One region of the Methylobacterium nodulans ORS 2060 genome, then DNA from elsewhere that is predicted to be linked to it. Evidence: predicted binding sites of a transcription regulator. Region 1 holds the regulator's gene; the other holds the start of a gene.

Evidence for each region. Region 1 encodes HrcA, which represses chaperone genes, less so after heat shock. Its sites were predicted from a motif close to GTTAGCACTCNCNNNNNGNGAGTGCTAAC; they were not measured.
Region 2: a site for HrcA is predicted at 9,065-9,093, ahead of groES (co-chaperone GroES). Genes of this name have one in related genera too.

What each region holds. Positions count from the first base shown of each region.
Region 1 is NC_011894.1:4,833,490-4,848,178, forward strand. It holds gene MNOD_RS22420 (penicillin acylase family protein) at 1-990, shown strand, start outside; gene MNOD_RS22425 (hypothetical protein) at 1,643-1,993, shown strand; gene recD2 (SF1B family DNA helicase RecD2) at 2,058-4,265, shown strand; gene MNOD_RS22435 (DUF2244 domain-containing protein) at 4,293-4,829, opposite strand; gene nth (endonuclease III) at 4,850-5,596, shown strand; gene pdeM (ligase-associated DNA damage response endonuclease PdeM) at 5,885-6,598, opposite strand; gene MNOD_RS22450 (ligase-associated DNA damage response DEXH box helicase) at 6,647-9,139, opposite strand; gene hrcA (heat-inducible transcriptional repressor HrcA) at 9,184-10,287, opposite strand; gene MNOD_RS22460 (hypothetical protein) at 10,468-10,755, shown strand; gene rph (ribonuclease PH) at 10,867-11,580, shown strand; gene rdgB (RdgB/HAM1 family non-canonical purine NTP pyrophosphatase) at 11,588-12,220, shown strand; gene MNOD_RS22475 (organic hydroperoxide resistance protein) at 12,377-12,802, opposite strand; gene MNOD_RS22480 (MarR family winged helix-turn-helix transcriptional regulator) at 13,036-13,536, shown strand; gene MNOD_RS22485 (alkene reductase) at 13,696-14,689, shown strand, end outside.
Region 2 is NC_011894.1:1,858,729-1,873,417, reverse strand. It holds gene MNOD_RS08565 (ABC transporter ATP-binding protein) at 1-649, opposite strand, end outside; gene MNOD_RS08560 (arylesterase) at 826-1,422, shown strand; gene thpR (RNA 2',3'-cyclic phosphodiesterase) at 1,435-1,974, shown strand; gene MNOD_RS08550 (PQQ-dependent sugar dehydrogenase) at 1,998-3,206, opposite strand; gene MNOD_RS08545 (alpha/beta hydrolase) at 3,281-4,000, shown strand; gene MNOD_RS08540 (hypothetical protein) at 4,153-4,386, shown strand; gene MNOD_RS08535 (hypothetical protein) at 4,390-4,638, shown strand; gene MNOD_RS08530 (sensor histidine kinase) at 4,755-7,091, shown strand; gene MNOD_RS08525 (ABC transporter substrate-binding protein) at 7,124-8,893, shown strand; gene groES (co-chaperone GroES) at 9,210-9,497, shown strand; gene groL (chaperonin GroEL) at 9,589-11,235, shown strand; gene MNOD_RS08510 (helix-turn-helix transcriptional regulator) at 11,611-12,345, shown strand; gene MNOD_RS08505 (acyl-homoserine-lactone synthase) at 12,424-13,029, shown strand; gene MNOD_RS08500 (hypothetical protein) at 13,070-13,282, shown strand; gene MNOD_RS08495 (Bcr/CflA family efflux MFS transporter) at 13,457-14,626, shown strand; gene MNOD_RS08490 (carbohydrate porin) at 14,642-14,689, opposite strand, start outside.

The sequences.
Region 1 (14,689 bases):
CCGGGCGACGGGCGCTACGAATGGGACGGCTTCGTCGGCCCGGAGGATCTGCCGCGCGCCATCGATCCGCCCGGCGGCATCGTGGCGAGCGCGAACGAGATGAACCTGCCGCCGGGATATCCGCACGCGATCGGCTACGAATGGCATGAGCCCTGGCGGGCCCTGCGCATCGCCGCCGTGCTCGACGGCCAGCCGCGCCACGCGCTCGCCGATTCGGCGGCGCTCCAGGGTGACGACCTCTCGCTTCCGGCCCTGCGCCTCGCCCGCCTCGCTAGCGGGGCGCTCGCGGGGGAGGGGGATCTCGGCGCCGCCCTGGCGCTGCTCGTCGCCTTCGACGGGCACCTGCACGAGGACAGCGCGGCGGCGGCCCTCGCGGAGATCTGGTGGGTGAATCACCTGCGCCCGGGACTTCTCCGGGCCGTCGCGCCCGATGCCGCGACCGAGACCCTGCTCGCCCCGGGCGATACCGAGACGCTGCTCGCCCTTCTCGAGGCGCCCCGACCGCCCCTCGGCCGGGAGGCCCGCGACGCGCTGCTCGCTGAAACCCTGGCGGCGGCCTTCCGCGACGGGATCGCCCGGCTCGGCCCGGACCCGCAAGGCTGGCGCTGGGGGCGGTTGCACCAGGCCCATTTCCTCCATCCGCTCTCGGGTGTCGGGTTCGCCGGACACGACATCGGCCCGCTGCCGGTCGGCGGCTCGGGCGTTACCGTGATGAATACCGGCTACCGGACCGACACGTTCCGGCTGACCACGGGCGCCTCCTTCCGCATGGTGGTGGATGTGGGGAACTGGGACGCGAGCCTGTTCATCAACGGGCCGGGCCAGTCGGGCGATCCGCGCTCGCCCCACTACGCCGACCATGCGGAGCCCTGGTCGAAGCGGGCCTATCGGCCGCTCCTCTACTCGCGTGAGGCGGTGGATGCGGCAACCATGCGGGTGATCCGCCTGCGGCCAAGGAGACGACCAGTCGACGGAGGGGTCGCTCGCTGAGCGTCACGGCCGAAACCCTCCCATGGCAATCACCATGCTCCTCAGTCGAAAACGCACCGTCTTCGGGCGCGGCGCGGCGCGTGGCGAATCCTGACGCTTCATCCGTCAGGGTCGGCTTGGCCGGTGGCAGCTGATCCGGTTTCCGAACGGACTGTTCGAGACCGTCGTCTCGCCCGGCCTCCTCTCGCCCGCTCCCCCTGTCCCGGGCGCATGCGGCGGCAGCGGAATGCGACCCGGGATCCAGCACGAAAAGTCGCGCAGCGACCGTTTGCCAGCCACGCTGGAGGCAAACGGAGCCGCTTCGCGGCGAGTCCTCGTGCTGGTTCCCGGATCTCCTTCCGCTGACGCTGCAGTCGTCCGGGAATGGGCGGAGAACCGTCCCGCCTGAGCCAAGCCATGCCGTTTGAGCGCTCCCGCCAGGGGCAGCCAACCCCCGCCCTCGATCGAATGGTTGCTCAGCATGAGGGCCGCTGGGCTCCCACGAGCGTCGGATCATCGACCCGGCAGACCTGCGATCAGGTGCTGCTCCGGGCAGCCTGCGCGCCGTGTCTGTATGCCGGCCGAACGGCGACTTCAGAGCGGGTTCAAGACCGCGGGCCCAGGGTGGCGGCATCGGCGGTCCCGATCCGGCGCCGCCCCGGAGTCCCATCCCATGTCCCGCCTCGTCCGCCTCGGCGCGCTCGCCGCCACCGCGTTCGTCCTCGCCGGCCCGGCCGTCGCGGCCGATTTCGATGAGCCGCGTCCCGCCCCCTACGGCGTCCGGCCCGGCTGGGCGCCCCCGCGCTTCTCCCGCGCGGACGAGACCTGCCGGGTTTTCGTGAAGCGCCGCATCGATGCAGATGGCGAGGAGGTCGTGCGGCGCGTCCGCGTCTGCGACGAGGGGCCGGGCTTCGACGGGCCGCCGCGCTGGCATCACCGGCCCTGGCGCGCCGAGGGCTTCGGCCTGCCGCGCGAGCGCGTCGCGCCGCCGCTCCCGCCGGGCGAGGTGCCGGAGACCTGGTAGGGAAAGCTTGCGGCGAGGGAACCTTGCGGCCGGGCTGCCTGCTCCCGATCTCTGCCGTGAGCCGATGCACGCCTCCTCCACCACGCGCCGCCCGCCGCGGGCCGGCGGCGCCGAAGCGCCCCGCGATGCCCTCGCGGGGACGATCGAGCGCGTCACCTTCCACAGTCCCGAGAGTGGATTCTGCGTCCTGAAGGTGAAGGCACGCGGGCGGCGCGACCTCGTGCCGGTCGTCGGCCACGCACCCACCGTCGCGGCGGGCGAGTGGATCACCGCGACGGGGGCCTGGGTCAGCGACCGGACGCACGGATTGCAATTCCGTGCCGACACCCTCGCCTGCACGCCGCCGACCGGCGCGGAGGGGATCGAGCGCTATCTCGCCTCCGGTCAGATGCGCGGCATCGGGCCGGAGATGGCCAAGCGGATCGTGAGGGCCTTCGGGGCCGACACCTTCACGGTCATCGAGGCGGCGCCCGAGCGGCTCACCGAGGTTTCGGGCATCGGGCCGGTGCGGGCCGCCCGGCTCGTCGCCGCCTGGGCCGAGCACCGGGTCGTGCGCGAGATCATGATCTTCCTCCACGCGCATGGCGTCGGCACGGCGCGGGCGGTGCGGATCTACAAGACCTACGGGGCGGAGGCGGTCGCGGTGATGACCGAGGACCCCTACCGCCTCGCCCGCGACGTGCGCGGCATCGGCTTTCGCACCGCGGATGCCATCGCGACGAAGCTCGGCCTGCCGCCGACCGCCCCCGCCCGGCTCCGGGCCGGCATCGCCTATGCGCTGCAGGCGGCGATGGATGACGGCCATTGCGCCCTGCCGGTGCCCGACCTCGTCACGCGGGCGGCCGATCTGCTCGGGGTCGATCCCGCTCTCACCCGCACGGCGCTCGTCGAGGAGATCGGCGGCGAATCGGTGGTGGCGGACACGATCGGGGGCGAGACCCACATCTTCCTGCGCGGGCTCCACGGGGCGGAGCGCGCCATCGCCGAGCGGCTGGCTGCCCTCGCGACCGCGCCGCTGCCCTGGGGCGAGATCGCCGTCGACCCGGCCCTGGCCGCGGTCGAGGCCGAGACGGGGCGGGTGCTCTCGCCCTCGCAGCGGGAGGCGGCCCGCACCGTAATGGAAGCCAAGGTCGCGGTGATCACCGGCGGGCCGGGCGTCGGCAAGACCAGCACCCTCGATGCCCTGCTGCGGGTGCTCGCCACCGTCCGGGCCCGCGTGCTGCTCGCCGCGCCGACCGGGCGGGCCGCGAAGCGCATGAGCGAGCAGACCGGCCGCCCGGCCAAGACCCTGCACCGCCTGCTGGAGGTCGATCCGGCCCGGGGTGGCTTCCAGCGCGGGGAGCAGAACCCCCTCGACTGCGACCTCCTCGTCGTCGACGAAGCCTCGATGATCGACGTGCCGCTGATGAATGCGCTCACCCGCGCGCTGCCGCGGCACGCCGCGCTCTGGCTCGTCGGCGATGTCGATCAGCTGCCCTCGGTCGGGCCGGGCCAGGTGCTTGCCGACGTCATCGCCTCGGGCCGGATCGCCGTGGCGCGCCTCACCGAGGTCTTCCGGCAGGCGGCGGAGAGCCGGATCATCGTCAACGCCCACCGCATCAAGGCCGGACGGATGCCGGAGGGCAGCCCGGATCCCTCCGGCGACTTCTTCCTGGTCGAGATCGAGGATCCGGAGGTCGGCGCGGAGCGGCTGGTGGAGATCGTTACGGCGCGCATCCCCCGCCGCTTCGGCCTCGATCCCGTGCGGGACGTGCAGGTGCTCTGCCCGATGACCCGCGGCGCCCTCGGCAGCCGCCACCTCAACCACGCGCTCCAGCAGGTGCTGAATCCCGCCCCGGCTCACTCCGTCGAGCGCTTCGGCTGGCGCTTCGCGCCGGGCGACCGGGTGATGGTGGTGCAGAACGACTACGACCGCGAGGTCTTCAACGGCGATCTCGGCGTGGTGCTGCGGATCGATCCGGAGGAGGGGAATCTGATCGCGGGCTTCGACGGCCGCGAGGTCGCCTATCCGTTCGACGAGCTCGACGTGCTGACCCCCGCCTATGCCATCACCATCCACAAGTCGCAGGGCTCGGAATACCCGGCGGTGGTGATCCCGGTGGCGCTCCAGCATTACACGATGCTCGCCCGCAACCTCCTCTATACGGGGGTGACGCGCGGCAAGCGGCTGGTGGTGCTGGTGGCGCAGAGGCGGGCGGTGGCGATCGCGGTGCGGGGCGGCGCCATGCGGCCGCGATTCACGAAGCTGCGGGAGTGGCTCGCGCAAGCCTGATCCGGTCTCCGAACCACCGAACCCGGATCAGAACCCCTTCTTCACCTCCGCCAGGGCCCGGGACAGGCCCTCCGCGATGGTCTCGCGCTCCGGCGGGGAGGCGTCGCGGGCCACCAGAACCCGCCGGCCGCGCGAGACGATCGCCAGCGATTGCAGCCCGTACTCGTCGTCCTCCACTTTCTGGATCCGGCTCCAGAGCGGGTTGAAGCGCCACTCCGACCGCTCGCCGCGATGGCTCACGCGGGCGAGCAGGATCTCGATCTGGCTGACCACCACCTCCTCGAAGGAGCGGCCCCGCCGCATGCTGACGCTGAGCGCGAACCAGAGGGCGACCATGTCGAGGCCGAAGAAGCCGGCGATCGGCCAGAAGCCCTGACGCAGGAAGACGAGGCTCGTCACCAGCGAGACGAGGCAGCAGGCGGCCATGACGATCTGGAAGCCGGTGCGGCCGAGCGAGCAATGCGGCCGGATCACCGCCGCGAAGACCGGACGCTCGATCGCGTCGGGATCGCGCCCGTCAGGGTGGTGCGTCAGGCGTCCGTCCTGTGCCTTGTCGCTCTCCATACAGACAATATAAGGCAGCCATGATGCGACGAAAGCCGGCTGCTCCCTCGAAAGTGAAGACGAAAGCGGGAGCGGCGCTGGTCGCGCCCCTCACTGCGCCCGCGGTGCCGAAGACGCCCGAGCCGGTCGACGCGGCGACGCTGCGGGAGATCTTCGCTCGCTTGAGCGCCGCCAATCCGGCGCCGCGCTCGGATCTCCAATACGTCAATCCCTACACGCTGCTCGTCGCGGTAGTGCTGTCGGCTCAGGCGACGGACAAGGGCGTGAACCTCGCGACCCGCGACCTCTTCGCGAAAGCCGACCATCCGGCCGCCATGCTGGCGCTCGGCGAGGAAGCGGTGCGCCAGCACATCCGCACCATCGGCCTCTTCAACACCAAGGCCAAGAACGTCATCGCGCTCTCGCAAATCCTGGTCGAGCGGCATGGCGGCGAGGTGCCGCGGCGGCGCGAGGAGCTTGAGGTGCTGCCCGGCGTCGGCCGCAAGACCGCGAGCGTGGTGCTCAACGTTGCCTTCGGCGAGCCGACCATCGCGGTCGACACCCACATCTTCCGGGTCTCGAACCGCATCCCGCTCGCGCCCGGGCCCACGACCGACAAGGTGCAGGAAGGGCTCGAGGCGATCGTGCCGGAACCCTACCGGCACAACGCCCATCACTGGCTGATCCTGCACGGGCGCTACGTCTGCAAGGCCCGTAAGCCCGAATGCTGGCGCTGCGTGATCGCGGATCTGTGCCGCTATCCGGACAAGACGCCGGCGCCGGTTTGAGACCGAAGGCCCGATGCGTCAGCATCTTGGGCCGTCGGTCTAAATAGAACCTGACCTGCGTGGCAGCCCCACCGGCCCTCATGCTGAGGTGCAGCCGTAGGCTGCCTCGAAGCACCCCGGACCGATGATCCCAGCCACCGGAGCCTTGGACCTGCGTTCCGGGGTGCTTCGAGGCTGCTACGCAGCACCTCAGCATGAGGGCCGGTGGGGCTGCCATCCGGGGGCCTTGCGGCCGGTTTCATCCCTCAGGGTTGGTGAAGCCTGTGGCAAACTCAACCGAAAGTTGTATCACTCCCGCGCCAGCATCGCCCGCCCGATCGCGAACAGCCGACCGTCCCCCAGGAGATGCGCGGTCAGGCCGTCGGGGAAGAGCGCGTCGAAGGCGGGGCTGCGCACGTTCAGGCCGCCCGCATAGGCGCCGAAGGCCGGCATCACGAGGCGGCGCCCGTCCGTCACGAAGCAGCGGCGGCGCACGGCGCGCCCCCGCATGGCGACCTTGCCGACCGGATGCAGGTGGCCGGCGACCTCCCCCGGGGCGGCATCCGCCGCGGGCTCGTGCCGGAGCGTCAATCCACCGATCCGGAGCGTGTCGGCGAAGCGCCCGCCGACGCCGTCCTGCACGGCGCGGTCGTGATTGCCGTTGATCCAGACCCAGTCGCATCCCGCCTGCAGGGCGGCGATCAGCGCGTGGTCGCCCGGATCCATCCGCCCCGGCCCGCCCGCATCGTGAAAGGAATCCCCGAGCGCCACGACGCAGGCCGGGTCGAAGCGCGCCACCACCTCGTGCAGGGCGGCGAGCGTCTCGCGGGTGTCGTAGGGCGGCAGGAACTGGCCCGAGCGGGCCGCGAAGGACGAGCCCTTCTCCAGGTGCAGGTCCGACACTACCAGGGTGCGATGGGCCTCAATCCAGAGGACGCCGCTCAGATCGAGGGTGAGGGCTTCGCCGGCGAGGATCAGGGCAGGGGTTTTCCGGGTCTTCTCGAGCTTCAGGGCCGGCGTCACGGTGTCTTCGTCCTCGGGAGCCCGGGCGCGCTGGCTCGTGTGATCAGGTCAGGCAAGCGCTTCGTCGAGCAAAGCCGCCTCGGCCTCGGCCAGAATCTCGTCGGCCCCCTCGCCGTAGACCCGCTCACGCCCGATCTCGAGCATGACGTTCACGGAGAGCGGCGAAACGCGGTCGAGCGCCTTGTGGATGATTCGCCCCTGAATGCGCGACAGCATCATGCCGAGGCGGCGCACGTCGAGGAGTCCGGTTGCCGCATCCTGGCGCGCCGCCCGCAGCAGCAGGTGGCCGGGCTCGTGCTTGCGCAGCACGTCGTAGATCAGGTCGGTCGAGATCGTGACCTGACGCCCGGTCTTGCGCTGGCCGGGATGGCGGCGCTCGATCAGCCCGGCGATCACCGCGCATTGCCGGAAGGTGCGCTTCATCATCGCGGATTCATCGAGCCAGGCTTCGAGGTCGTCGCCCAGCATGTCCTCGGCGAAGAGGCGGTCGAGGAAGCCCGGCTCGCGCCCGATCCGCTCGGCGACGTCCCGGCTGCCGAAGATCGCGAGCCCGTAATCGTTCGCCGCAAAGCCCAGGGGGCGTAAAGCCGCCCGCTCCAGGCGGCGGGTCAGCAGCATGCCGAGCGTCTGGTGGGCGAGACGCCCCTCGAAGGGAAAGCAGGTCAGATAGTGGCGGTTGCCGCGCGGAAAGGTCTCGACCAGGAGATCGCGCGGGCCCGGCAGGATCGAGCGGCGGCGCTGCTGCAGCAGGTAATCGGTCACCTGCGCGGGCAGGCGGTCCCACTCGAAGGGATCGGCGATCAGCTCCCGGACGCGGGCGGCCAGGAAGGTCGAGAGCGGGAATTTCGCGCCGGCATAGCTCGGGATCGCCGGATCAGTGCCGGCGGGGCCGCGGGTGACCAGGGCCTCGTCCTCGTGCAGCCCCTCGAAGCGCAGCACCTCGCCGGCGAACAGGAAGGTGTCCCCAACCGTGAGCGTCTCGGCGAAATCCTCCTCGATCTCGCCGAGGATCCGCCCGCCCGCGGGCAGGATCATGCCCGGCTTCCCCCGCACGCCGCGGGCGAGGCGCACCTTCACGGTCGTCGCCTCGATGATGGTGCCGACATTCATCCGGTATTGCTGCGCGGTGCGCGCGTCGCGCACCCGCCAGAGCCCGTCCGGCCCGCGCAGGATCTTGGCGAAGCGCTCGTAGGCGCGCAGGGAATACCCGCCGGTCGCGACGAAATCGACGACCTGCTCGAAATCCTCATAGGCGAGGTCCGCGTAGGGGGCGGCCGACCGCACCTCCTCGTAGAGGTCCGGGGCGGCGAAGGCCCCGGCGCAGGCCATCCCGAGCACATGCTGGGCGAGCACGTCCGGCGCCCCGATGCGGGGGTCGGGGGTGTCCTGGGCGGCCTCCTCGACGGCGTCGAGGGCGGCGCGGCATTCCAGGATCTCGAACCGGTTCGCCGGGACCAGATAGGCCTTCGACGGCTCGTCCATGCGGTGGTTGGCGCGGCCGATGCGCTGCATGATCCGGCTCGCCCCCTTGGGCGCCCCGACATTCACCACGAGGTCGACGTCGCCCCAGTCGATGCCGAGATCCAGGGTGGCGGTGCAGACCACCGCCCGCAGGCGGCCCTCCGCCATCGCCGCCTCGACCCGCCGGCGCTGCGTCGCGTCGAGCGAGCCATGGTGGAGCGCGATCGGCAGCACATCCTCGTTGAGCTTCCACAGCTCCTGGAAGGTGTACTCGGCCTGAAGCCGCGTGTTGACGAAGACGAGCACCATCCGGTGCCGGCGGATGAGGTCGTAGATGGCCGGCATCGCCAGCGAGGCCGTGTGGCCGGCGAGCGGCAGATGGCGCGTCGCCTCCAGCAGGCGCAGGTCCGGCTTCGCCCCGCCCGAGACCACGATGAGATCGGCGCTGCGCGGCTCCGGCGCCTGCGGGACGAGGTAGCGCCGGAGCGCGTCCGGCTCGCGCACGGTCGCGGAGAGGCCCGTGGCGGCAAGCCCGGGGGCGAGCCGGTGCAGCCGGGCGAGGCCGAGCGCGAGGAGGTCGCCGCGCTTCGAGGTGACGAGGGCATGGAGTTCGTCGAGCACCACCCGCCTGAGGCCGGCGAAAAAAACCTCCGCCTCGCGGTGGGCGATCAGGAGCGCGAGCTGCTCAGGGGTGGTGAGCAGGATGTCGGGCGGCTGCGCGATCTGGCGGCTGCGCTTGTGGGCCGGCGTGTCGCCCGTGCGGGTCTCGATGCGAAGCCCGAGGCCCATCTCGGCCACCGGCGCTTCGAGGTTGCGGGCGATGTCGACGGCGAGCGCCTTCAGGGGCGAGACGTAAAGGGTGTGCAGGCCGCGCCGCGCCGCGGCCTCGCGGCCGGCGAGGTCGACGAGGGTCGGCAGGAAGCCCGCCAGCGTCTTGCCGGCCCCGGTCGGGGCGACGAGGAGGGCGGAGCGGCCCGCCTGCGCGGCGCCAAGCAGCGCGAGCTGGTGCGGCCGCGGGGTCCAGCCGCGCGAGGCGAACCAGTCGGCGAAGGCGGCCGGGAGCGCATCCGGATCCCGCACGGGCGAGAGGGCCTCGCGCCCCGCCGGAACCGCGCTGCGGCGGCTCACACCCGCCCGTTCTCCAGCATCCGGGACATCACCCGGGCGGTGAAATCGACCATCGGCACGATGCGGGCGTAGTTGAGCCGGGTCGGCCCGATCACGCCGACGACGCCGACGATCTTCTGGCGCCCGTCATGGAAGGGCGCGGCGATCATCGAGGATCCGGAGAGCGAGAAGAGCTTGTTCTCGGAGCCGATGAAGATGCGCACGCCTTCGCCCCCCTCGGCCCGGGTGAGGAGGTCGATGACGTCCTTCTGGCTCTCGAGATCGCTGAACAGGAGGCGGATCCGCTCCAGATCCTCCGCGGCGCGCAGATCCTCCAGGAGATTCGCCTGCCCGCGCACGATGAGATGGCGCTCCTCGCTCGGACCGACCGAGCGGGCGAGCCCCGCATCGACCAGCCGCTCGGTGAGCGCGTCGAGTTCCCGCTTCATCGCCTCCCGGCTGGCTTCGATCTCGGCGCGCACTTCCCCGAGCGTCCGGCCGCGGATGCGGGCGTTGAGGAAGTTGGAGGCTTCCTGCAGGGCGCCCGCCGGCAGCCCGGGGGGCAGGTCGACGAGGCGGTTCTCGACCGATCCGTCCTCCGAGACCAGCACCACGAGGGCCCGGCCCGGATCGAGCCGCACGAACTCGACATGGCGCAGATTGGCGTTCTGCTTCGTCGTCACGACGACGCCGGCCCCGCGGGAGATGCCGGACAGCATCACGGAGGCTTCCGTCAGGGCGGTCTCGAAGGTGTGGCGGGAGGCGGCAGCGCGCATCTGCGCCTCGATCCGCCCCTGCTCCTCCTGGCCGACATCCCCGAGTTCGAGCAGCGCGTCGACGAAGAAGCGCAGGCCCGTCTCCGTGGGCAGGCGGCCGGCGCTGGTATGGGGGGCGTAGATCAGCCCGGCCTGTTCCAGATCCGCCATCACGTTGCGCACCGAGGCCGGCGACAGCGTCATGGGCAGGATGCGGGCGAGATTGCGGGACCCGACCGGCTCGCCCGTGGCGAGGTAGCTCTCGACGATCTGGCGGAAGATCTCGCGCGAGCGCTCGTTCAACTCGGCGAGGCTGCGAGCCTGGCCGGGCCCGGCCGGCAGAGGGGGGAGATCGCGCGTGTTCATCAACCACTTGGAACGACTGACGTCTTAATGTGAGGCTGGCGCGGCGCGCGCGCAAGCGTGGGAGCCCGCGCTCCGTCGCCGCTCCGTCAGTTGCCGTTCAGCCGCGCGACCCCATCCTTCTCCTCCCGGCCTTGGGACAGGCATGCCCCGGGTCGGCAGGAGGAAACCTCGGAGGCCATCATGCTGACATCCCGCATCGCGATCCGCGGCCGACATCTCACCGCCGCCGCAGCCTTCGTCGTCGCCGGTCTCGCCGGCGCGGGCAGCAGCGCCCAGGCGGCTCCCTTCGCGCCGGCGCCCGCAGTGGCGGCATCCGTCGATTCCGGCATCGTCCAGATCCGCCACGGGCGCGGGCACGGGCGCGGGCACCATTACGGCTGGCGCCGCCACCATCATCACCATTGGCGGCCCTACCACCACCGCCGCCACCACTACCGCCATCATCATCGCCGCCACTGGCGCTACTAACCCGGCGCATGTTTCCGGCCCGGAGACCGGCATGGTCTCCGGGCTCCCCGCTTGCCGCCCGGCGCGCCAGCGCCTATGAGCGCGACCCCGTGCCGATCGAAGGAGAGCCCCATGCGTCCGTCCAAGCGTGCGCCGGAGGAATTGCGCAAGGTCACGCTGGAGCGGGGCGTCGCGCGCTACGCCGAGGGCTCCTGCCTCGTCACCTTCGGCGAGACCCGGGTGCTGTGCACCGCCTCGCTGGAGGAACGCGGCCCGTCCTGGCTGCGCGGCTCCGGCAAGGGCTGGATCACCGCCGAATACGCCATGCTCCCGCGCGCGACCCATGAGCGCAACCGGCGCGAGGTCAATGCGGGCAAGCCCTCGGGCCGCACGCAGGAGATCCAGCGGCTGATCGGCCGCTCGCTGCGCGCGGTGGTGAACCTGCCCGCCATCGGCGAGCGCCAGATCGTGATCGACTGCGACGTGCTGCAGGCCGATGGCGGCACCCGCACCGCCTCGATCACGGGCGCCTGGGTGGCCCTGCACGAGTGCTTCACCTGGATGCGCAGCCGCTCGATCATCTCGGTCGATCCGATGCGCGACCACGTGGCCGCCGTGTCCTGCGGCATCCACAAGGGCACGCCGATCCTCGACCTCGACTATGCGGAGGATTCCGCCGCCGAGACCGATGCGAACTTCGTCATCACGGGCTCGGGCGGCATCGTGGAGGTGCAGGGAACCGCCGAGGTCACGCCCTTCTCGGAGGAGGAGTTCCTGGGCCTGCTGCGGCTCGCCAAGAGCGGCGTCGCCCAGCTCGTCGCCCTGCAGAAGCAGGCCGTGGGCTAGACGACCGATGGCGCGCCTGCTCTCCGGACGGGTCGTGATCGCGACCCACAACAGCGGCAAGCTGAAGGAGATGCGCGAGCTGCTCGCGCCCTTCGGCGTCGAGGCGGTCTCGGCGGGTGAGCTCGACCTGCCCGAGCCCGTGGAAACCGGCACCATGTTCGCCGAGAATGCGGCGATCAAGGCGCGCAGCGCCGCCGCGGCGACGGGATTGCCGGCCTTCGCGGACGATTCGGGAATCTGCGTCGAGGCCCTCGACGGGGCGCCCGGCCTGTTCTCCGCCCGCTGGGCCGGCGGCTCGAAGGATTTCTCCGCCGCGATGGCCCGCATCGAACGGGAGCTGGCGCAGCGCGGCGCGACGAACCGCCGGGCGCATTTCGTGTCGGCGCTCGTCGTCGCGTGGCCGGACGGACACGAGGAGCTGTTCGAGGGCCGCGTGTTCGGCGAGCTGGTCTGGCCGCCGCGCGGCACGCTCGGATTCGGCTACGATCCGATGTTCAAGCCCGACGAGAGCCCGCTCACCTTCGGGGAGCTCAGCTCGGAGGAAAAGCACGGGATCGACTGGGAGAACGGCCGCGCCCTGTCGCACAGGGCGCGCGCCTTCCTGAGCCTCGCGGCGTCCTGCCTGCGCCGCGAGGGTTGATCATATCAACGGCCCGGGCTGCTGACGTAAGCCAAGTGCTGACGCGGCGGGCCGTTGAGCCATCTCGAATTGTCGACACCAAGCCAAAGGCTTTGTGACGAGGCTTGGCGACAATTCGAGAACGGGACCAACGGTCCTTTTCAAGGCCCGTTGGTATCAGACGACCTGAAGCCCGACGTCGACGTTGCCGCGGGTGGCGTTCGAGTAGGGGCACACCTGGTGCGCCTTCTCGACCAGTGCCTGCGCGGTTGCGCGGTCGAGGCCCGGCAGCGAGATCTTGAGGTTCGCGGTGATGCCGAAGCCGCCCTCCGAGCGCGGGCCGATGCCCACGGTGGCCGTGACGGTCGCGTCCGCCGGCACCTGGATCTTCTCCTGGCCGGCCACGAACTTCATCGCGCCGAGGAAGCAGGCGGAATAGCCGGCGGCGAAGAGCTGCTCGGGATTGTTGCCCTCGCCGCCGCCCCCTCCGAGCTCCTTCGGCGTGGTCAGCTTCACGTCGAAGCTGCCATCCGCGGTCTTGGCGCGGCCGTCGCGGCCGCCCGTGGCGGTGGCCTGGGTCGTGTACTTCACGTCGACGGGCATCGGTATTCTCCGTAGATGTCCGGGCGGAGCCGCCCGGAGGCTCCGAACGGCTCCGGCGAGCCGGCGGACCCGATATAGCGCGCCAATTTATTGCGCGCAATTTGTTTTCTTCGAGCCGGACGCGTATCCTTCCGGGCAATCCTCCCGCGGGCTGCATCGGGGATGGTACGCAATCCATACGGTGGCGTGGCGCTGGCCGCCACAGGGGCCGGCCGCGGAGGAAGGAGACCGACATGTCAGGCTCCCACGCCGAGGATCCCGCGTCGCGGGGCGATCCGGCTTCCGGCGATCTCCACCTCGCCAGCCAGATCTGTTTTGCGGTCTATTCTGCGGCGCATGCCTTCAACCGCATCTACAAGCCCCTGCTCGACAGCCTCGGCCTGACCTACCCGCAATATCTCGTCCTGCTGGTGCTTTGGGAAGAGGACGGGCAGACCATGAAGGCGATCGGCCAGCGGCTCTATCTCGATTCCGGCACGCTGACGCCCCTGATGAAGCGGCTGGAGATTGCGGGCCTGGTGCGGCGGGCCCGCGACGAGAGCGACGAGCGGCTGATGCGGATCACGCTCACCGAGACCGGGCGCGCGCTGCGCCACAAGGCGCTGCCTTTCCCGGACGAGATCCTGTGCGCCACAGGCCATCCGCCCGAACGCCTCAAGGCCCTGCGCGACGAGATCATTGCCCTGCGCGACGCCCTTCACGCCCACGCGACCCTCGAACGCGGCCCGTCCTGACCGGCTTGCGGCATGTGCGATACCGCACTGCCTGAACGGGAGAGCGCAGCCGGAGCCTTTCGGCGCGCCGCCGGCTGACCATTTGAGAGCCGTCCGGCTCCGCCCGGACAGGACAGCCGGGGCCGTGTCATGGCTCCGCTCCCGGAGTTCGCGATTTCCATGATGACTGATCTGCTCTTTCGGCCGCTCACCCTCGGTGCGATCCGGCTCGACCACCGCGTCGTGATGGCGCCGCTGACCCGTATGCGCTCGCGCCAGCCCGGCGACGTGCCCCAGCCCCTGAACGCGGAATATTATGGCCAGCGTGCCAGCCGCGGCGGGCTCATCATCGCCGAGGCGACCGATATCACCGAACAGGCGCGCGGCTATCCGGGAGCGCCGGGCATCTACACGCCCGAGCAGATCGAGGGGTGGCGCGGCGTCGCCGAGGCGATTCACGCCAAGGGCGGCCATCTGTTCATCCAGATCTGGCATACGGGCCGCATCTCGCATTCCTCGATGCAGCCGGGCGGCGCCCTGCCGGTGGCGCCCTCGCCGGTGGCGGCGCCGGGCAACCACATGGATATCCGCTTCAACGCGGTGCCGTTCGAGACGCCGCGCGAGCTTGACGAGGCCGAGATCGCGACGATCGTGGGCCAGTTCCGGCAGGCCGCCCTCAACGCGCGGGCGGCGGGTGCGGACGGGGTCGAGATCCACTCCGCGAACGGCTACCTGATCGACCAGTTCCTGCAGGATTCCACCAACCGGCGCACCGACCGCTACGGCGGCTCGATCGAGAACCGGGCGCGATTCCAGCTCGAGATCGTCGACGCGGTGGCGGCGGCGATCGGCGCGGACCGGGTCGGGATCCGGATCTCGCCCTGGGGCAGCTTCAACGGCATGAAGGACAGCGACCCCGGTGCGCTCTTCGACCACGTGACGGCCGAGCTCGGCCGGCGCGGCCTCGCCTACCTGCATGTGGTGGAGCCGCGCGCCGACCAGAGCAGCGACGTGAACGCCCTCGACCCGAACGCTCCGGATGCCGCCTCGCGCTTCAAGTCGCGCTTCGGCGGTCCGCTGATCGCGGCCGGCGGCTTCACGCCGGAGAGCGCGGCCGCCGCATTGGCCGGCGGCGAGGTCGATGCGGTGGCCTTCGGCCGCCTGTTCATCGCCA
Region 2 (14,689 bases), 3.0 Mb from region 1:
TGCGGTCGCAGAGCCGTGCGAGGCCGGGATCGTGGGTGACGAGGACCAGCGTCGCGCCGCGGTCGCGCTTGAGCGAGAACAGGAGATCGACGATCGAGGCCCCCGTCGCCTCGTCGAGATTGCCGGTGGGCTCGTCCGCCACGAGGATCGCCGGATCGGGCGCCACGGCGCGCGCGATGGCGACGCGCTGCTGCTCGCCGCCCGAGAGCTGGGCCGGGTAATGGTGGAGGCGACGCTCAAGGCCGACGGCGGCGAGTTCCTGCTCGGCCCGCGCATGGGCGTCGGGCAGGTCGGCGAGTTCGAGGGGCAGCGCCACGTTCTCCAGCGCCGTCATGGTCGGCACGAGGTGGAAGGACTGGAACACGATCCCGATGCGCCGGCCGCGGAAGCGCGCGAGCGCGTCCTCATCGAGGCGGGAGAGGTCCGTGCCCTCGACGACGACCCGTCCCGAATCCGGCCGCTCCAGCCCCGCCATGGTCATGAGCAGGGTGGATTTGCCGGAGCCCGAGGGGCCGACGAGGCCCACCGCCTCGCCCGCCGCCACGGAGAGCGAGATGCCCCTGAGGATGTGCACCCGCGCCGCGCCCCGCCCGAGGCTGAGGTCGATGCCATCGAGGGCGATGGCCGGTGCGGTGGCCTTGTCGGTCATGTATCGGTGGCCGATCTGAGGAGCGTCGGAACGACGCGCCGGAGGGAATGGTGAGCCGCAGTGACGATCGCATGACCGCCCGCCCGCCCGATATGGTCGGTCGCTCCCGGCTCCGCCACCTCTTGAGGTGCCACCGTGGCGGTCTCGCGACGCTCCTGTTTCTGTGTGTTGCCGCCATGACGATGCTCGCCGGCCCCGCCGTCGCGGCCCCGCTGCGCCTCGTCGCCCTCGGCGACAGCCTCACCGCCGGCCACGGGCTCCCGGCCGAGGCCGCCTTCCCGGCCGTGCTGGAGCGGGCGCTCAAGGAGAAGGGCCTCGACGTGACGGTGGCCAATGCGGGCGTCTCGGGGGATACCGCGACCGGCGGCCTCGACCGGGTCGACTGGTCGGTGCCGGACGGGACGGATGGCGTCATCCTCGAACTCGGGGCCAACGACATGCTGCGCGGCACCGATCCCGCCGTGACCGAGAAGGCCCTCGACGCGATCATCGCGCGCCTGAAGGAGCGCGGCATCCCCGTGATGCTCGCCGGGATGAAGGCGGCGCGCAATCTCGGCCCCGACTACGTCGCCCGCTTCGACGCGCTCTATCCGCGCCTCGCCGAGCGGCACGGGCTCATGCTCTACCCGTTCTTCCTCGACGGCGTCGCCACCGACCGCAGCCTCACCCTGCCGGACGGGCTGCACCCGACCGCCAAGGGTGTGGAGCGGATCGTCGCGGGCATCCTGCCCAGTGTCGAGAGCTTCGCGACCCGCCTGCGCAAGGCGCCCTGACGGGAGGCCCCCATGCCGCGCCTGTTCACCGGGATCGAGATCCCGCCCGAAATCGGCGAGGCCCTGGCCCGGCATCGCGGCGGCCTGCCGGGCGCCCGCTGGGTCGAGCCGGCCGATTATCACGTCACCCTGCGCTTCATCGGCGACGTCGATGGGGGGCTTGCCGAGGAGATCGCCGTGGCGCTCGGCGAGACGCGGCCGCGCGGCGCCCTGCCCCTCACCCTCGACGGCCTCGCGAGCTTCGGGGGCGACCGGCCGCACGCGCTCTACGCCCGCATCGTCCCCTCCCCGGCGCTCGACGAGTTGCAGGCCGAGCAGGAGCGCCTGATGCGGCGCCTCGGCCTGAAGCCCGACTCGCGCCGCTTCACCCCGCACGTCACCCTGGCCCGGCTGCGGCGCGAGGCGACGCCCGGGGCGGTGGCGCATTACCTCGCCCTCCAGGGCGGCTTCGCGCCCCTCGCCTTCACGGCGGCGCGCTTCGCCCTCTACTCGGCGCGGGACTCGGTCGGCGGCGGCCCCTACGTGGTCGAGGCGGCCTATCCGCTCGCCTGAGCCCGAATGCCGCACCGTGACGCTCACCTGCCCGGCGAGAGCCGCAGGATCCGGCCGTCCGTGCGCGAATCCGTCGCCACATAGACCGCACCGTCGGGGCCGACCGTCACGTCGCGGATGCGGGCATCGAGCGGGATGCGCTCCTCCGTCGCCACGCGGTCGCCGTCGAGCCGCAGCACCACGAGGCCCTCGGACACGAGCCCGCCGACCAGCAGCGCGTCGCGCCAGGCCGGGAAGAGCCTGCCGTCGTAGCGCGCCATGCCGGAGGGACCGATGACCGGGTCCCAGTAATAGACCGGCTGCTCGGTGCCCTCGCGCCGGGTGATGCCCCTGCCGACCCTCGCCCCGCTGTATTCGATGCCGTAGGTCACCTCCGGCCAGCCGTAATTGCGCCCCGCCTGCGGGCGGTTGAGCTCGTCGCCGCCCCGCGGCCCGTGCTCGACCGTCCAGAGCCGGCCCTGACCGTCCAGCGCCGCGGCCTGGACGTTGCGGTGGCCGTAGGACCAGATCGTCGGCAGGGCGTCGCGGCGGCCCGCGAAGGGGTTGTCGTCCGGTGCCGATCCGTCGGTGCGGATGCGGAACACCTTGCCGAGCCCGCTCGCCAGATCCTGTGCCTGGCCGCGGACCCGCGCATCGGAGCGCTCGCCCACCGTCACGAACAGCGTGCCGTCCCCCGAGAAGACGAGGCGGGAGCCGTAATGCTTGTCCCCGTCATAGGTCGGCATCTGGCGGAAGATCACCTGAAGCCCGTCGAGACGGGCCCGGCCGCCCTCCTCGGCGAGGCGGGCGCGGGCGACGCTGGTGCCGTTGCCGCCGGGACGCGGCTCGCTGAAGCTCATGAAGATCAGGCGGTCGCTCGCGAAGGCCGGGCTGAGTGCCAGGCCGAGGAGGCCGCCCTGACCGCGCGCATCGACCTTCGGGGCGCCCTCGACGGGAGCCGTCCTGCCGTCCGGGGAGATCAGCCGCAGCCGGCCCTCCTTCTCGGTGGCGAGAAGCCGCCCGTCCGGCAGGAAGGCCATGGACCAGGGGCCACGCAGCCCCCGCGCCACCGTGGCGACCGCGACCCGGGTGGCCTCGCCCGGCTGCGGCGCGCGGGTCTGGCCCGGGAAGGCCGGCTTCTGGTCGGGGGCGTTCGGCGGCTGGGTCTCGGCGGGCGGGCGCGGGGGCGCCTCGGCACGGACGGGTCCGGCGAGCGCGGCAGCGGCGGTGAGGATCAGGGCGGCTCGGCGCATGGTCGGGTCTCCCGGGTAGGCCCTCGCGACATAGGGCGCCGGATCCTCCCGGCCGGGCGGTCCGTTGTCGTCGCATGGCACAGGATTCCCCCGAATCACCCGCCGATGCCAGTCTCGGGCGCCTCGCGGCCCGGCCGGGCGCGGCCCCCGCGGATCGCCTGCCGCCGGGACCGCACCGCCTCGGCCTCGGCAACCGGCGCGACGGCCTCCTGGTCCTGCCGCAGAACCACGACGGGAGCGCGGCGCTGCCGCTCGCCGTGATGCTGCACGGTGCGGTCGGCTTCGCGGATGGGGCGGCGCGCCTCGTCCAGGAGGCGGCCGACCGGCACGGCGTCGCGCTGCTCGCCCCCGATTCGCGCGATCCGCGCTCCTGGGACCTGATCCGCGCCCGCTACGGCCCGGACGTCGCCTTCCTCGACGAGGCTCTCGCTCAGACCTTTGCCCGCCTGCCCGTCCGGCCCGACCGGATCGCCATCGCGGGCTTCTCGGATGGCGGCTCCTACGCCCTGTCGCTGGGCCTCGCGAATGGTGACCTGTTCTCGGCCATCCTTGCCTTCTCGCCGGGCTTCGCGGCGCCCGCCACGACCGTCGGCGCGCCGTGGATCTTCATCAGCCACGGCCGCGACGACGCGGTGCTGCCGGTCGCGACCTGCGGCCGGCGCATCGCCGCGCATCTCGCTCAGGCCGGATACAGCACCGCCTACCATGAATTCGCGGGAGGCCACGCGGTCCCGCCCGACCTCGCCGATGCCGCCTTCGCGTCCTTCGTGGCAGGCCGCGCGGGCGGAGGTTAAGGAAATGTTGCGTCGCGCCGGCCCGACGCAACAGAGCGGCTCAGTCCTCCGGCCCGACGCAAAACCCCGGACATCCGCAGCCCCTATACGCAGAGCCACGCAAAGGGGGCCCGGCCAAGGGGCCCCGGCATAGGGGCGGCACGGAGGCGGTCATGATGGGCGTGGCGAGGCTGGTCCTGGTGGGTGCGATGCTGGTGGCCGGCATCGTGGTGATGGCGACCGGGCCCGGCCCGAAGGTCCCGGCAGTGAGTGCGGCGCCGGCCCCGGCCGATCCTTGCGCGGGCGCCGCATGGCCCTATCGCCCGGCGGGTTGCGTCGAGGGGGTCGGGCGTCCGGCCGTTCGGGTGATCGGCGCCTCCACGCGGATTCAGGTCGCCGAGCGCTGACGGATGCCCCATTTCAGCGCCGACATCCTGGACGCGGATCCGGACGGGGCGGCGCTCCTGCGCGAGATCCTCGGACCCGGCGAGCCAAAAAGGTGCCGCGCCTGCACGCCGCTGCCGCTCTTCGCCGCGCCGCCTCCGCCGCCGGCGAGCGCGCGGCCCTCCCTTGGCAGCGCCCGCGCCGAGGCCCGCAGCCGGCCCCCGCGCCGTCATGCCCGCCGCCACCGTCGAAGCGCGGCTTGCCCGCGCTCCTGAGTGGGCTCTACTCTGCCGCGCGCGCCCCGTTCCGCCCCACCCCGAGGCGCTGTGCGGCGACCGGCGAGGCGCGGCCGGCCCGGGATCTCCCGGTCCGCGGGGGGCACGGGGCGAGGATGCGGGTCGGCCACAAGATCCTCCTGGTCGGCGGTCTCCCGATCGCGATCGCCGCGCTCATCGCGCTCGCGGGCTGGCTGCTGCTGGCGGAGGCCGAGCGGGCCCGCGCCGGCGCCGTCATGGCGGGCACGATCTACCGCACCCTCAGCGCCGCCACGACCGTGCGCGACGAGTATCTCGCCGCGCCGCCCGAGGCCCGGACCGACCATGCGGAGCGCTTCGCCCGCCTCACCGCCGAGGCGATGACGGCGCTCGACGACCTGCGCCGCCTCGCCCGCACGCCCGACCAGCTGGCCCGGATCGACGCCGCCCAGGGCGCGCTGATCGATTCCATCGAGCGCATGCAGGCGCTGGTGCGCATCACCCGCGAGAATGACGGCCTGATCGCCGAGATGACGGCCCGCGCCGACACGCTCATGCGCCTCGCCGATCAGGCCCGCGACCGCCAGCGCGCGGCGAATGCCGACCTCGTGGCCTCGCTCACGGACAAGGCGAAGCGGATGCGCCAGGTCCGCGACGTGGTTTCGGCGGTCAATGCGCTGCGGAATGTCGTCGCCGCGCAGGAGACCGAGGTGCTGCGCGGCGCTCCTCCCTTGCGGATCGCCGCCGCCTTCACGCAGATCCGCAACGCGGCCCGCGACCTCGCCGAGGCCCTGCGGGCGGACGGGCGGGAGCGCGAGGCGGAGGAGAGCCTGATCCTCGCCGCCGCCTACGAGGCCTCGCGGACGGGCCGCGAGCCCGAGGAACTCGCCGCCATGGGCGTTCCCGCGGCGGCGGTCTCGCCGGCCGGCGTGCTCGGCGAGTGGTGCGACCGGGTGCTCAAGATCGACGGCTCGGCCCAGCGCTCCCTCCACGACGAGGTCACGCAGCTCCTCGCCTATGCGGTGCAGGCCAACGAGACCGAACAGGCGACGCAGAACATTGCGCTCGCGACGCTCAAGCTCGGCCAGCGCACCGCCGAGGCCCTGCGCCGCCGGGACGCGGCGAGCGCCGCCGTGGCCCTCGACGAGGGGGCCGCCCTCTCGGAGACCGCCGCCTCCCTGCCGATCTCGCCGCTGATCCAGGGGGAGATGGTGGACGCGATCGACGGCTGGCGGGCGCGGCTCGGCACCACCATCGAGGGCCTGCGCCGGCAGAACGAGGGCATCGCCGAGATGGACCGGCTGGCCGCCGGCATGGGCGAGAGCGCGCGCCGGCTCAACCAGATCTTCATCGACGATGCCGACCGGTTCGGCAGCTCGATCCGCCGCCTCCTGCTCGTCGGCGCGACGGCTGGCCTGGTGATCGGCTCGGGGCTGGCGCTCGCAGTCGCGCGCTCGATCACCGCGCCCCTGCGGCGCCTGCAGCGCAGCATGCTGGCGCTCGCCGCCGACCCGTCCCGTCGCGACGTCGGCGATACGGGCCGGCGGGACGAGCTCGGCGACATGGCCCGGGCGACCAGCATCTTCGTCACCGAGATCCGCCGGCGCGAGCGGGCCCTGCGGCGGGCCAAGGAGGAGGCCGACCGCACCCTCGCCGAGCTGCGCCAGACCCAGTCCGACCTGATCCAGGCGGAGAAGCTCGCCTCCTTGGGCCAACTCGTCGCGGGCGTCGCCCACGAGATCAACACGCCGCTCGGCATCGCGCTCACCACCGCGACCCTGGTGCGCGACGAGGCGCGGGAGTTCCGCGAGGTCGCCGGCGGCCAGCTCTCCCGCTCGCGGCTGACGAGCTTCATCGACCGGGTGCAGGAAGGCTCCCATCTCCTCACCGCCAACCTCGCCCGCGCCGCCGATCTCGTGCACAGCTTCAAGCAGGTGGCGGTGGATCGCGTCAGCGACGAGCGCCGCCGCATCGCCATGCGCGACTGGCTCGACGAGCTTTTGCGCAGCCTCGGCCCCCTCCTGCGCAAGGGCGGGCATCGGATCGAGCTGCCGGCAGGCGAGGAATTCGAGATCGAGACCTATCCGGGCGCGCTCGCGCAGGTCGTCACCAATCTCGTGAAGAACGCGGTGGTGCACGGCTTCGCGGAGGGAACGCCCGGGCGCATCACCGTGACGGTGGAGCGTGAGGGGACCTGGATCCGCCTCGAAGTCGCCGATGACGGCCGCGGCATCGCGGCGGCGCACCGGGAGCGGATCTTCGACCCGTTCTTCACCACGGCCCGCCACCGGGGCAGCTCGGGCCTCGGCATGCACATCGTCTACAACCTCGTCACCGGCCGTCTGCAGGGCCGCATCGCGATCGACAGCCGGGAAGGCCAGGGCACGCGGGTGCGCGTGGAGTTCCCGGCGGAGCTGGCCGCGGAGGCGCCGCCCGCACGGGCTGCGGCAGGCATCTCCGCTGCGTCGGCGTGAGGGTCGAGCACGGGCAGGGAGGGACAGGCAGCATGGCGACCCGGAAGCGGTGCGCGCGTCACATTACACCAACGGCCCAGGCTGCTGGCGCAGCAGGTGCTGACGCAGCGGGCCGTTGGCCCAACTCGAATTTTCGACACCAAGCCAAAGGCTTGGCGAAAATTCGAGAGTGGAACCAACGGTCCTTTTCAAGGCCCGTTGGTATCATCCGCCGGCTTGCCGGCGCCCTCCTGTTCTGTGTCCTCCCGGCCCTCGGCCCCGCCGCGGCCAGGACCCTGGTGTTCTGCTCGGAGGGCAATCCCGAATCGCTCAACCCGCAGCTCGTCACCACGACGACCGGCATGGACGCCACCTGGCCGATCTACAACACGCTGGTCGAGTTCGCCCCGGGCACCACGACCATCCGCCCGGCGCTCGCCGAATCCTGGACGATCTCCGAGGACGGACGCACCTACACCTTCCGCCTGCGCGCGAATGTGCGCTTCCACGACAGCGCCCGCTTCCGCCCGACCCGCCCCCTCTCCGCGGAGGACGTGGTCTTCTCCTTCGAGCGTCAGTGGAAGCCCGACCACCCGTTCCACCCGGTCTCGGGCGGCGCTTACGCGTATTTCCGCGATCTCGGCCTGCCGGAGCTCCTGGAGGCCGTCGAGGCGGTCGATCCCCTGACCGTGCGGATCCGCCTCAGGGAGCCGGACGCGACCTTCCTGCCCGACATCGCCATGGCGCTCGGCGGCATCCTCTCGGCAGAATATGCCGCGCAGGCCAAGGCGGCGGGCGACCCCGAGCGGATCGACCGCGAGCCGATCGGCACCGGCCCGTTCCGCTTCGCCAGCTTCCAGCCCGACGTGGCGCTGCGCTACCGCGCCTTCGCGGAGCACTGGGACGGGCGCCCGGCGATCGACAGCCTCGTCTTCTCGATCACGCCCAACGCCGCCGTGCGGCTCGCCAAGGTCCGGGCGGGGGAATGCCACGTGACGGCCTTCCCGAACCCGGACGACCTCGACGCCATCGCGGCCGATCCAGCGCTGGTGCTGATGCGCCAGGAAGAGCTCAATATCGGCTACCTTGCCCTCAACACCCGCAAAGCCCCCTTCGACGACCGGCGCGTGCGGCGAGCCATCGGCATGGCGATCGACAAGGAGGCCATCGTCCAGGGCGTCTACGGGGCGGGCGGCACCGCGGCCCGCACGCCGATCCCGCCGAACCTCTGGGCCTACGACCCGGCGATCCGCGACGACCCCTTCGATCGCGACGAGGCGCTGCGGCTCCTCGCGGAAGCCGGCTGGCCGGACGGCTTCGAGGCGGAGCTGTGGTACCCGCCCGTGAGCCGCCCCTACAACCCGAACGGCCGGCGCGTCGCCGACCTGATCCAGGCCGATCTCGCGCGCATCAACGTCCGCGTCCGGCCGATGACCGAGGAATGGAGCGCCTATCGGGGCCGGATGCTCGCCGGCGAGACGGCGCTCGCGCTGTTCGGCTGGACCGCCGACAACGGCGACCCGGACAACTTCCTCGGCGTGCTCCTCGGCTGCACGGCGACCCGGCCCGGCGGCAGCAACATCGCCCGCTGGTGCGATCCGGCCTTCGACGCCCTCGTGACCGCGGCGCGCCGCACCGCCGACCAGACCCGGCGGGCCGCCCTCTACGCAGAGGCCCTGCGCATCTTCAAGCGCGAGGCCCCCTGGGTGCCGATCGCCCATTCGGCCGTGTTCGTGGCCGCCCGCCGCGAGGTGAAGGGCTACGTGATGGACCCGCTCGGGCGGCACCTCTTCCGCAGCGTGACGCTCTCCGGCACGCCCTGATACGGTTTCCGGACGATCAGTTCGGAAATCGCATCACCAAGCCCGCGCGGCGCGGAGCAGAGCTCCGCGCCGGCGTGAGCGAAGCCGAAATCCGCATTGCCGCGCGATTGCGGCAGCAATCGCCGAGCAATCAATCGGATTTCGGATGACGCGCCCGCTTGGCACGCGCCGTTTGGCACTCGCCATCCCGGAGTGCCAGAATTTTTTCGCCGACCCCTTGAATGGCGAAATCCGCGCTCCCAGCTTGGCGGCGCCGGGCGGCTCAGACGAGAGCCCGGGCCCATCGACATGGTTTGAGAAGCGCTGGAGACACTCGATGACGTTCCAACCGCTCCATGATCGCGTTGTCGTCCGCCGCATCGAGGCGGAGGAGAAGACCAAGGGCGGCATCATCATCCCGGACACCGCCAAGGAGAAGCCGCAGGAGGGCGAGATCGTCGCCGTCGGCCCGGGCGCCCGCGACGAAACCGGCAAGCTCGTCCCCCTCGACGTCAAGACCGGCGACCGCGTGCTGTTCGGCAAGTGGTCCGGCACCGAGGTCCGCATCGACGGTCAGGACCTGCTGATCATGAAAGAATCCGACATCATGGGCGTCCTCGCCTGAGGCGGCCTCCCACGGACTCGTGAACTTCGCCCTTTGAGGCTGCCCATCTGGGGCGCCTTGGGGCTGCAATCTAACAAAAAGGATCTATCCGATGGCTGCCAAGGACGTTCGTTTCTCTTCGGACGCGCGCGAGAGGATGCTGCGCGGCGTCGACATCCTGGCCAACGCCGTGAAGGTGACGCTCGGCCCGAAGGGCCGCAACGTGGTGCTCGAGAAGAGCTTCGGGGCACCCCGCATCACCAAGGACGGCGTGACGGTCGCCAAAGAGATCGAGCTCGCCGACAAGTTCGAGAACATGGGCGCCCAGATGGTGCGCGAGGTGGCCTCGAAGACCAGCGACGTCGCCGGTGACGGCACCACCACGGCGACCGTGCTGGCCCAGGCCATCGTCAAGGAAGGCGCCAAGTACGTCGCCGCCGGCATGAACCCGATGGACCTCAAGCGCGGCATCGACCTCGCCGTCGCCGCCGTCGTCGAGGACCTGAAGCAGAATTCCCGCAAGATCACCAAGAACGACGAGATCGCCCAGATCGGCACGATCTCGGCCAATGGCGACGCGGAGATCGGCCGCATGCTCGCCGAGGCGATGCAGAAGGTCGGCAACGAGGGCGTGATCACGGTCGAGGAGGCCAAGACGGCCGAGACCGAGCTCGACGTGGTCGAGGGCATGCAGTTCGACCGCGGCTACCTGTCTCCGTACTTCATCACCAATGCGGAGAAGATGATCGCCGAGCTCGAGGATCCCTACATCCTGATCCACGAGAAGAAGCTGTCCTCGCTCCAGGCCATGCTGCCGGTGCTGGAGGCGGTGGTGCAGACCGGCAAGCCGCTGCTGATCGTGGCCGAGGACATCGAGGGCGAGGCGCTGGCCACGCTGGTGGTCAACAAGCTGCGCGGCGGGCTGAAGGTGGCGGCCGTGAAGGCGCCGGGCTTTGGCGACCGCCGCAAGGCGATGCTGGAGGACATCGCCATCCTGACCGCCGGGCAGATGATCGCGGAGGATCTCGGCATCAAGCTGGAGAACGTGACGCTGCCGATGCTCGGCCGGGCCAAGCGGGTGCGGATCGAGAAGGAGACCACCACGATCATCGATGGGGCCGGCGAGAAGGCGGACATCGAGGCGCGGGTGGCGCAGATCAAGGCGCAGATCGAGGAGACCACCTCGGACTACGACCGGGAGAAGCTGCAGGAGCGACTGGCGAAGCTCGCCGGCGGCGTGGCGGTGATCCGGGTCGGCGGCGCCACCGAGATCGAGGTCAAGGAGAGGAAGGACCGCGTCGACGACGCCATGCACGCGACGCGTGCGGCGGTGGAGGAGGGCATCGTTCCGGGTGGCGGCGTGGCGCTGCTCCGGGCCAAGGCTGCGGCCCACGGCGTCACCAGCGACAACACCGACGTCCAGGCGGGCATCAACATCGTGGTGAGAGCCCTTGAGGCCCCGATCCGCCAGATCGCCGAGAATGCCGGGGTCGAGGGCTCGGTGGTGGTCGGCAAGCTGATCGAGAACTCCTCGCGCAGCTTCGGCTTCGATGCTCAGACCGAGACCTTTGTCGACCTGATCCAGGCCGGCATCGTCGATCCGGCCAAGGTGGTGCGCACGGCGCTGCAGGATGCCGCTTCGGTCGCCGGCCTGCTGGTGACGACCGAGGCGATGGTCGCCGAAGCCCCCAAGAAGGAAGCCCCGCCGGCCATGCCGGGCGGTGGCGGCATGGGCGGCATGGGCGGCATGGACTTCTGAGGTCCGGCCTCCTCGCTCGTACTTGGGAAGGGCCGCCGCGAGGCGGCCCTTCTTCGTATCCGCTCCCGGACGGCGGACATCCTGCGTCCCGCGCCACCCGCCGGCAGCACCGTCCCGCGGTCGTTTCTCCGAACAAGGAAATCACTTTTCCGCCATCCGCGCGCATCATGTCCCCAGCCGGCCAAGATTTCGGGCCTACCCGCGGGGCCTGACTTGAGGCAGGATCAGGCCACCGAGCTGCGCTGCTCGGTCTTTGTCACGGCTCTTGCGTCGAGATCTTGCGGCACGCCGAGGGTGTGGCGGGATGGCCGGCGGGACATCCTCCCCGACCGGCGAGCGGGCCGCCGCGTGACCTCGCGCCGGGAAGGGGGCGTCATGTCCAGCAAGTCGCTCGATCTCTCCCGCGAGTTGCTTCAGTCGATCCACCGCACGGCCACGCCGGAGAACGTGCGCGACCAGCTCCTGAAGAAGCTCGCGGGCGTGGGCGTCGAGCACGTGTTGCTGGCGACCCTGCGGATCTGCGATGCGGTGCCGTGCGACCGGCGCCCGACGGTGTTCATCGGCACCTACCCGGACGAATGGGCGCGCCGCTACTACGCGCGCAACTACATTCTCCACGATCCCGTGGTCCGCGGCGTTGCCGAGCGGGCGAGCGGGTTTGCCTGGACGGATCCCGACCTCATCGCCTCCGACGACCGCGAGGCCCGGCGCGTCCTCGACGAGGCCGGCGAATTCGGCCTGCACGAAGGCTTCACCCTGCCCCTCCTGACGCTCGAAGGCGATACAGCGGGCGTGAGCTTCGTGGGCGAGCGCCTCGACCTCAGCCCCGCCGTGCGCGGAATGCTGACCCTGGTCGGCACCTACGCGCTCGGACAGGTGCTCCTCCTCGCGAACGGACAGGCCGAGGCGCTGAGCGAGCCGCTCTCGCCCCGCGAGCGCGAGAGCCTGCAATGGGCGGCGGACGGCAAGTCGGATTGGGAGATCGGCGAGGCGATGGGCATCTCCGAGCACGGCGCTATCCGGCACCTGCGCGCCGTGCGCCGCAAGCTCGGCACGACGAGCCGCGCCCATGCAGTTGCATTGGGCCTGCGGCTCGGTATTATCAGTTGAATTCCGAGGTACAAGATCTTGGACTAGGACTGTCTTGATCCGTGAGTAGAAGGAATTCCGTATCAGCGGAGTTCCCTCATGATTCACCTCGTCGACGCCACCAACATCCACCGCCATGCGGCCGAGATGGAGCAGGTGTATCGGCTCCGTCATGACATCTTCGTCAAGGACAAGGGCTGGAGCGATCTCGCCAAGCCGGATCAGCGCGAGATCGACCAGTTCGATGATGAGCACGCCGTGCATCTGCTGGCGATGCGCGAGGATGAGCTTGTCGGATACTCTCGTCTTCTTCCAACGACACGACCCTACCTGCTCTCGACCGTGCTGCCCGAGCTGTGCGACGGGCCGGCGCCGTCTGCGCCGCATATCTGGGAATGGGGCCGGATCTGCGTCTCGGACCGGGCCCGGATCTCGGGCCGGCGCCTCAATCCGGTCGCCCTCGCGCTCACTACGGCCGTCGTGGAATGGGGCCTGCCGCGGGGCGTCAACCGGTTCATCTCGCAGAACCCCACCTCCTGGCTCCTGCGGCTGATCCAGCTGCACTTCCGGGCCTATCCACTCGGCCTCCCGCGCCTGATCGAGGGCGAGGAGATCATCGCCGTCGAGGCGCGATTCGACCAGCGCACCCTGCGCCAGCTGCGCGCCGTGCGCGGCGAGGACCGCCCGGTCCTGGCGGTGGCCTGACTTCCCCCCAAACCTCAACCCTCCTTCCGAGGAATCCCCGATGATCCACGAAGACCACGATTCCCTGCGCCTGTCGGACGTTCACACGGAACTCTGCGTCCTGCGCGCCGCCGCTGCCGCCCTCGATCTGCAGCACCTGTCCGGCTCTCCAATGAACGACCTGCCGTCGGTTCAGGCGCTGATCCAGGCCGCCTGGGCGGTCTTCCGCGAGTTCGGGCGCGACGACGCGCAATCCGAGCCGCGCCTCAATTGACGGTGCGGCGGCGGAACCCTGCCATGCCTCCCCGGCATGGCGGTTTCTCTCCGGGCCGGACATAGGATCGAATTCTTGGCACGGGCGCGCCGCGCCGGCGCGCCCGTGCGCATGGCTGCCATGGCGGCCCGTGGGGCGGAGCCTCCGCGGGATCGAAGGGGACCGGACCCGATCGTGCTGAAGAACGCGCCCGTCCGGGCCCCTCTGCCGCTGCTCGTTGCCGTGACGATGACCGGGACCGTGGCGCTCCACATCTTCGTGCCGGTCCTGCCGGCGGCGGCGGCGGATCTCGGCACCTCGCCGGTGGCGGCGCAGCTCACCATCACACTCTACCTCGTCGGGCTCGCCTGCGGGCAGCTCGTCTACGGGCCCCTCTCCGACCGCTACGGGCGCCGCCCGGTGCTGATCGCCGGCCTCTCGCTCTATCTCGCGGGGCTCCTCCTCGCGATCCCCGCCCGCAGCATCGGCGTGCTGGTGGCCGCCCGCGTGCTGCAGTCCCTCGGCGCCTGTGGCTCCCTCGTCCTCGGCCGCGCAATGGTGCGCGACGTCTCGACCGCTGCCGACGCCACGCGCAAGCTAGCGATCCTGACCATGGCGATGACGCTGACCCCGGCACTGGCCCCGGCGATCGGCGGGGTGGTGGGAGGGGCCTTCGGCTGGCGGGCGGTGTTCGTGCTGCTCGCCGCCGTCGTCGCCGCGCTGGGGCTCCTCGTCGTCGCGACGCTGCCCGAGACCAACCGCCGGCCCGTGGCCCTGCCCGGCCTCTCCGCCGTGGGTGCGGCCTATCTCCGGCTCCTCGGCGCCCCGGTCTACCGGGCCTATGTGGTGGCGGGAGCCTGCGCGGGCACGAGCCTCTATGCCTTCCTGGCCGTCGCGCCCTTCCTGCTCGGCGAGCGCCTCGGCCGCTCGCCGCAGGAGGTCGGGCTCGACTGCCTGCTCGTCGTCGCCGGCATGGTGGCCGGCGCCTGGATCGCCGGGAGGCTGGCCGGGCGGGTGCCGACCCGGCGGGCGGCCCGCCAGGGCAACGCGCTCTGCTTCGCCGGGGCGCTGGCGCTGCTCGCCATCGACCGCAGCGGGTCGCTTTCGGTTTCGACCCTGATCCTGCCCCTCGTGCTCTACGCGGTCGGCATCGGGATCCTCGGTCCCAATGCGGTGGCGGGGCTGATGAACGTCGATCCCCACGCGGCGGGCGCCGCTTCGAGCCTCTACGGCTTCCTGCAGATGGCCTTCGGCGCTCTGTTCACGCTCTCGGTCGCGGCGTGGCACGACGGCAGCGCGACGCCGGTGGCGGTGACGCTGCTCTCTGCGGCGAGCGCGGCGGCGCTGGCGCTGCGGCGGGCGTGAGGCCCGGATCCGGTATCAGTACCGGATCGTCGCCCGCAGGCCGAACACGGCGGCGTTCTTCAC